DNA from 2 places in the Streptomyces sp. WI03-4A genome. Region 1 is predicted to be linked to the other one. Evidence: riboswitches for the same ligand, from Rfam matches in the RefSeq annotation. Region 1 holds a riboswitch; the other holds the start of a gene.
The links. A riboswitch is a leader RNA that binds a small molecule or an ion and turns the genes downstream of it on or off. The one in region 1 is predicted to bind guanidine.

Region 1 (3,202 bases):
GGACGCCGGTGGACGTCATCGCCCACCTCAGCCGGTCGCTCTGGACGCGCCGGGCCCGACCGGCGGGCTGCTCGACGAGAAGGGCCTCCGGGCTACGGGGCCGCCAGGGCCTTCCGCGCCGGCTCGGCATCCGGAAGTGCGAGGTGTCGATCCCGTACGCCGCGATCCTGCGGCTGATGTGCGTGTGGTGGCCGCCGACGACCTCCAGCCCGAGACGGCGCAGGACCTCACCCATGTTGCTGGAAGCCGCCACCGCCGCTTCGAGCACCTCTCTCGTCCACTTCACCCCCTCCCGCTCGAAGTGCGACACGTCCACCCCGAGCTTCCTCATCCGCTCCCGGACGTACCGCCGCGTCGGGCTCCGGGGGTCCGCTCCCAGTCTTTCCAGGGCCTCCGAGAGCGTCCGCGCACCGCGTGCCGCTTCCTCCAGCCGTTCCCTGGTGTACGTGCCGGCTCCCATCGGTCCCCCTCCGTTCCGGCCGCGCGTTCGCGGCTCGTACGGAGTAACGAATCGTGGGGCGGGCGGTCACGGCCGTGGACGCGGGAACGGCCCGCCGCGGCGGGTGCCGGGGCGGGCCGTCCGGGGGGCGGACCTCAGATGCCGAGGTCCTTGATGATCTTCGCCACGTGGCCGGTGGCCTTGACGTTGTACAGGGCGCGCTCGACCTTGCCCTCCTCGTCCACGACCACCGTGGAGCGGATGACGCCGACGACGGTCTTGCCGTAGAGCTTCTTCTCGCCGAAGGCGCCGTACGCCTCCAGGACCTTCTTGTCCGGGTCGGCCAGCAGCGTGACCTTCAGGGACTCCTTCTCGCGGAACTTCGCGAGCTTCTCGGGCTTGTCGGGGCTGATGCCGAGGACGTCGTAGCCCGCGCCGGCCAGCACCTCCAGGTTGTCCGTGAAGTCGCAGGCCTGCTTGGTGCAGCCGGGAGTGAGGGCGGCGGGGTAGAAGTAGACGATGACCTTGCGGCCCTTGTGGGCGGCAAGGGACACCTCGTTGCCGTCGGCGTCGAGGAGGGTGAAATCGGGGGCCGGGTCGCCGGGCTGGAGTCGCTCGCTCATCGGGCCAGCGTAACCGGGGGGCCTTACGGTGCGGGAAAGCCGGGAACTGACAGACTGTCCAGAACAGCATCAAGGACTTCGGAGGCCGTACGGTGGCGGACACGTCGGACACCAGAACCCCGGCGCAGATCGAGGCGGACATCAAGCGCCGCCGCGAAGTGCTGGCCGAGACGCTCGACGAGATCGGGGTGCGGGTGCATCCGAAGACGATCGTCGGCGATGCCAGGGCCAAGGTGGTCGCCAATATCGACCACACGGTCGGACGGGCATACGTCCAGGTCAACCGCGTCGTGAGTGAGGTGCGCGCGCAGCTCGTGGACGAGGAGGGGGCGCCGCGGCTCGAGCGGGTCGTGCCCGTCGCCCTGGTGGTGGTCGGGGTCGTGGGGCTGCTCGCCCTCGGCACGCGGCGCCGCAAGGGCTGACCGGGTTCGTACGGGCGAGTCACAGGCAGGTAGGTTCGAGGCGTGAGCGCCAACAGAAACAGCAACCCCCAGCACGACAAGCTGCCCATCCGCATGCTGCACGACCGGGTCCTCGTGCGGCAGGAGACCGGCGAGGGCGAGCGGCGGTCGGGCGGCGGCATCCTGATCCCCGCGACCGCGGCGGTCGGGCGCCGGCTGGCCTGGGCCGCGGTCGTCGCGGTCGGCCAGAACGTGCGGACCGTGGAGCCGGGCGACCGGGTCCTGTTCGACCCGGAGGACCGGGCCGAGGTCGAGGTGCGGGGTGTGGCGTACGTGCTGATGCGGGAGCGGGATCTGCACGCGGTGGCCGCGGACCGGTTCGAGGGGGCCGAGGACTCCACGGGCCTGTATCTCTGATCCGAACAAGGGCCGAAGGGGCCGGTGACGGTGGTCACCGGCCCCTTCGGCGTTCCTCGGCGTTCCTTTGCTACGTTCGAAGGAGCCCGACGAGACGCGCCGTACCGGGATGCAGGCAAAGACGACGCACCGCGAGAAGTGGTTTTCCCGTCGTCTTGGAGGTGCGCTGTCGTGGCGTGGGTTCTGCTGGTCGTGGCCGGTCTGCTGGAGGTCGGCTGGTCGATCGGGATGAAGTACACGGACGGTTTCAGCCGGCTCGTGCCCAGTCTGTTCACCGGTGCGGGGATCGTCGCCAGCATGGTGCTGCTGTCGTACGCCGCCAGGTCGCTGCCGATCGGTACCGCCTACGGCGTGTGGGTGGGGATCGGGGCGGCCGGGGCGGCGGTGCTCGGCATGGTGGTGCTCGGTGAGCCGGTCACCGCGGCCCGGATCTTCTTCGTGTGTCTGCTGCTGGTCGCCGTGGTCGGGCTGAAGGTGACCGGCGGTCACTGAGGACGGACGCCCGTCAGCGGCCGGTGGTCGCTGACGGGCGTCGTCCTTCTCCGCGGTCCTTCACGGTCCTCCGCGGTCGCGGTTCTACGGTTGGGGTCCCGTGGTGCCGGTGCCGCCCGGGGCGCCTCCGTCGGCGCCGCCGTCGGTGGTGGTGCCGCCGCCGTTGGTGCCGCCTTGGGTGCCGCCGCCGTCGGTGGTGGTGCCGCCGCCGTTGGTGCCGCCTTGTGTGTCGCCGCCGGTGGTGGTCCCGCCGCCGTCGGTGGTGGTGGTGCCGCCGCCGTCGGTCGTGGTGCCGCCGCCGGTGGTGTCACCGGTGGTGCCGCCGTCGGTCGGGGTGCCGGAGGGTGTGCTGGTGGTGCCGCCGTTGTCCTGGCCGCCGTTGTCGGTGGTGCCCCCGTTGTCCTGGCCGGTGGTGCCGGGCTGGTCGGAGGGGCTCGAGCTCGGGGGCAGGATCACGTCGGCGCCCTGCTGGAGCTCGAGGTCGAACTCGGTGGCCGGCTTGCCCTTGAGGGCGTCGCGCGTGTACTGCGCCCAGATGGCGGTGGGCGGGCCACCACCGTTCATACGGGGCTGGCCGAGGGCGTAGTACAGCGACTTGTGCTTGGCCGTGACCGGGTCCTGGCCCATGACCGAGACGACGGTGGCCAGGTCGGGGGTGTAGCCCGCGAACCAGGCCGCGGTGTCCTCCTCGGCGGTGCCGGTCTTGCCGGCCGCGGGACGGCCGGCCTGCTGGGCGGCTACGGCGGTGCCGTTGTCGACGACGCTCTGGAGGACGGAGGTGGTGGTGTCGGCGGCCTCGCGGGTGACGGCCTGCTCGGTCTCCCGGTCGG
Region 2 (3,202 bases), on a different contig from region 1:
GACCGCTCCACGACGTGAATGGCGAGGAAGCCGCAGGCCATCAGGACCAGTGCGGTGGGCACATGGAAGATCTGATGCGGCTGGGCGCTGAGCGCCTCCGGCAGCAGGTCGAAGACGACCACGCCGAGCATCAGCCCGGCGGCCAGCCCCAGCACGAGGTGTCGGCGGTCGCCGATACGCTGCGCGACGACGCCGCCGATCAGCGTCATCAAGAACGCGCCCACGGCGACGATCACGGCCCTGTCGCAAGTATCGGCTTCGCTCCTCCGGGAGGCCATCCGGACAGTCCACCCGTCGAGGACGGGCGCCGGCCCCGTCTCCATGACCGGCCCCGGGTCGGGCCAGTGGCTCAGTCGCCTGGGCAGATGATGAAGAGCGGGTAGGGGAGTCGGCGGGGTTGGTCGCCGATCTCGTTGAGCGCGGCGCGGATGTCGTGCAGGTGGCCGGTGGTCATCTGGAGCGGGGGTTCGTGGGGCTGGTAGGTGGTGCGGACCGGGTAGTCGATGCCTGGTTCGGTGGTCATCTCGATGTGGCAGCCCAGCACGTGGGTGACCGGTCTGTGTTCACTGAACTCGATCAGGCGGTCGATGGTCTGGGCGTAGGCGGACCAGTCCTGGACGTAGAGCCGGCCGGGGTAGACCGTGTCGCCGGTGAGCAGGAATCCGGTCCATGGGTCGTAGAACGTGACCGCTGCCTCGTGGTGCCCGGGGGTGGCCAGGCACTCGAGCACGCGGCCTCCCAGATCGACCCGCGCCACGGCGTTGGGGTCCTTATCGAATCCGAAGTGTCTCCAGGCCGTGGTGAGGTCTGCGTCGACCACCGTGGTCTGAGGACGGTCGGCGAACTGGCGGTCGCCCGCGATGTGATCGTCGTGGGCGTGGGTGTGCAGCACCAGCAGGTGGTAGTCCCGTTGCGGGTGGCGGGCGAGCCAGCCGTCGACCAGCTCGTCGACCACTCGGCGCAGGGGGAAGAACTCGGCGGACGCGGTGGCTCCGGTGTCGATCAGCACCGCCTGTGTGGTGCCGAACAGAAGGAACAGGAACGGTGCCTCGTAGTCGATCGCCATGTTCTGCCGCAGGATGACGGTGTGCTCGTCGTAGGCGTAGACCTGGATGTCCGGGTCGGTGTTGTGCTTGGACGATGGTGAGCCGTGGATCCAGCGGACGTCCAACTCGCGAAGCTGGCTAACCGGGCGGTCGAAATCCATGAAGGGTGTGTCTGCGGACATGACGTCTCCTGAGTGCGTCGTCTTGGCAGACCGGGTACGGCGCACATCTCGTCCGGGGCCGGCACTTGAGAGCCTCCGCCGCGAAGCTACCACGAGGTCGATCGACGCCTCCGTCCGGTCACCTCACCCATGACGGCACACCGGCAATCGTGCGTTCCGGTGAGCAACCGAAACGTCCCCCCAGCCCACCCTGGACATGCCGTCCTGTTCCGCGGCCTTGGCACGGCGGCCGGGGTACACGACGGCCGCCCCGTCGGTACCCGCGCCGGCGCGGGCGGGCGTCCGTCAGCGCCAAAGCAGTGGCCGAGGCAGTCCTGGGGGAGGGGGAAGGAGCACCTCGCCGACCCGAGCCGCTCGCCCGAAGGGTTGGAGCCCTGACCGGCGGTATCGTCGCGGACTCGGCCCTGGAGTGCGTCGGCACAGCCGAGTCCGCGCGGCAGGCCCCGCACTCGTCCCGCCCCGGCGGCAACGTCGGCGTCCCGCACGACGTGGCCGTCGACGGACACGAGCTGTTCTTCTCCCAGGTCGGCCTGCGCGGCGGCCCGGCACCCGTCCGCCGCTTCCTGCCCGACCTGATCGACCGCGTCCTGCCCGGCCGGATCCAGCCGGGCAGGGTCTTCGACCTCACCCTGCTCCTGAACAGGTCGCCGAGGGCTACCGGGTGATGGACAAGCGCCGCGCGGTCAAAGCCCTCCTGGAGCCCCGACCGCGCGGCCGCGGGGGATTACTGTCCGACCGGGTTGAGGTAGGTGCCCGGGTGGGTGGCGCCGTCCTGCTTCAGGATCTGGCCGCCGAACGGCCACTTCAGGGTGAAGTGCTTTGTCTCGTTCGGCGGGGTGACCAGGAACGTTGCGGGCACGAACTTCTCCTTCTGCGGCGTGGACCTGGCAACGGGGAGCAGGTTGATGCTGAAGTCCGTCGTGTCCCCCCGCCCCAGGGTGATCTTCGTGGGCCTCTTGGAGGAGCGCACCAGGGACCAGGTGCCGTCGGTCCTCTGGGCGCCGACCATGTCGACACCGGCGAAGCCGGACAGGGTGCAGGTGCGGTTGCTCTTGTTGGTGAACCAGATGAACGCCTGCGTCTGCTTCCCGGTCCGCCCCATATCCGGCTTCGCGTCGTCCCCGGTGGCGAAACCGGCCTTCAGATCGGCGGTGTGGCAACGCGTCGGCGCGGCCTTGGCGGTGGCGGCCGAGGCCGGGACGGCAGCGACGGCGGTGCCGGCGGCGACGATCGCCGCAAGGGCCACGGTGGCCATTTTGGTCTTCATGACGTGTTCGGTTCCCCTCGAATACGACTCGGTGCGCGAGGTCAGTGCGCACCCACGCACCTGTAGACGCTCGATGTCCGGCGGAGGTTCGTGGCGCCGGGCAACCGTCACCGGCTTGGGCGCCACGTGCGCGTCCGGCAGTGCGCCGGTCAGCCGCGGTGGTTCGCCGACTCCTCCAGGCGCCCGACCAGTTCGGCAGCCATGGCCTTGATGGTTTCCAGCCCTTCGCGCCCCCACGGCTGTGGGTCCTGGTCGACCACGCAGATGGTGCCCAACACCACGCCGGTACTGTCTATCAGCGGTGCGCCCAGGTAGGAGTGGACGCCGATCGCGTCGACCACCGGGTTGCCGGCGAACCGGGGGAAGTCCCGAATGTCCTCCAGCACCAGCGCCCGGCGGCGCTTGACCACGTGCGGGCAGATGCCCATGTCGATGTCGCGGGGCATGACGCGGCCGGGTACCGGTTCCTCCAGCAACGGCGGCCCCACATGAGCCGTGGTGTCCTGCGCGGCGCTGTACAGCCCCGCGAAGTACTGGCGGTCTGCGTCGAGGAAGAAGTTGACCCCGGCGTAGCAGCCGCCGGTGCGTTGTGCCAGCTCCCGTGCGAAGGCGTCGAGTTCGGCGTCCGGACGAGCATCGATGCCCAGCTCGCGCAGCCGCTCGGAACGGGCGCTCACCTGTGGGTCCTCCGGGGGGAGGAGCAGATG

Region 2: another riboswitch for guanidine. It lies ahead of PV343_RS06745 (MBL fold metallo-hydrolase); the one in region 1 lies ahead of PV343_RS20840 (DMT family transporter).

What each region holds. Positions count from the first base shown of each region.
Region 1 is NZ_JARAUO010000020.1:28,040-31,241, reverse strand. Features, by position in the region: gene PV343_RS20860 (HNH endonuclease signature motif containing protein) at 1-460, opposite strand, end outside; gene bcp (thioredoxin-dependent thiol peroxidase) at 595-1,062, opposite strand; gene PV343_RS20850 (DUF3618 domain-containing protein) at 1,155-1,484, shown strand; gene PV343_RS20845 (GroES family chaperonin) at 1,578-1,880, shown strand; guanidine-III (ykkC-III) riboswitch at 1,940-2,011, shown strand; gene PV343_RS20840 (DMT family transporter) at 2,052-2,372, shown strand; gene PV343_RS20835 (transglycosylase domain-containing protein) at 2,457-3,202, opposite strand, start outside.
Region 2 is NZ_JARAUO010000004.1:61,043-64,244, reverse strand. Features, by position in the region: partial or broken gene PV343_RS06750 (ZIP family metal transporter) at 1-209, opposite strand, end outside; gene PV343_RS06745 (MBL fold metallo-hydrolase) at 350-1,228, opposite strand; guanidine-III (ykkC-III) riboswitch at 1,240-1,307, opposite strand; partial or broken gene PV343_RS06740 (IMP dehydrogenase) at 1,591-1,931, shown strand; gene PV343_RS06735 (DUF4232 domain-containing protein) at 1,953-2,495, opposite strand; gene PV343_RS06730 (GAF domain-containing protein) at 2,645-3,202, opposite strand, start outside.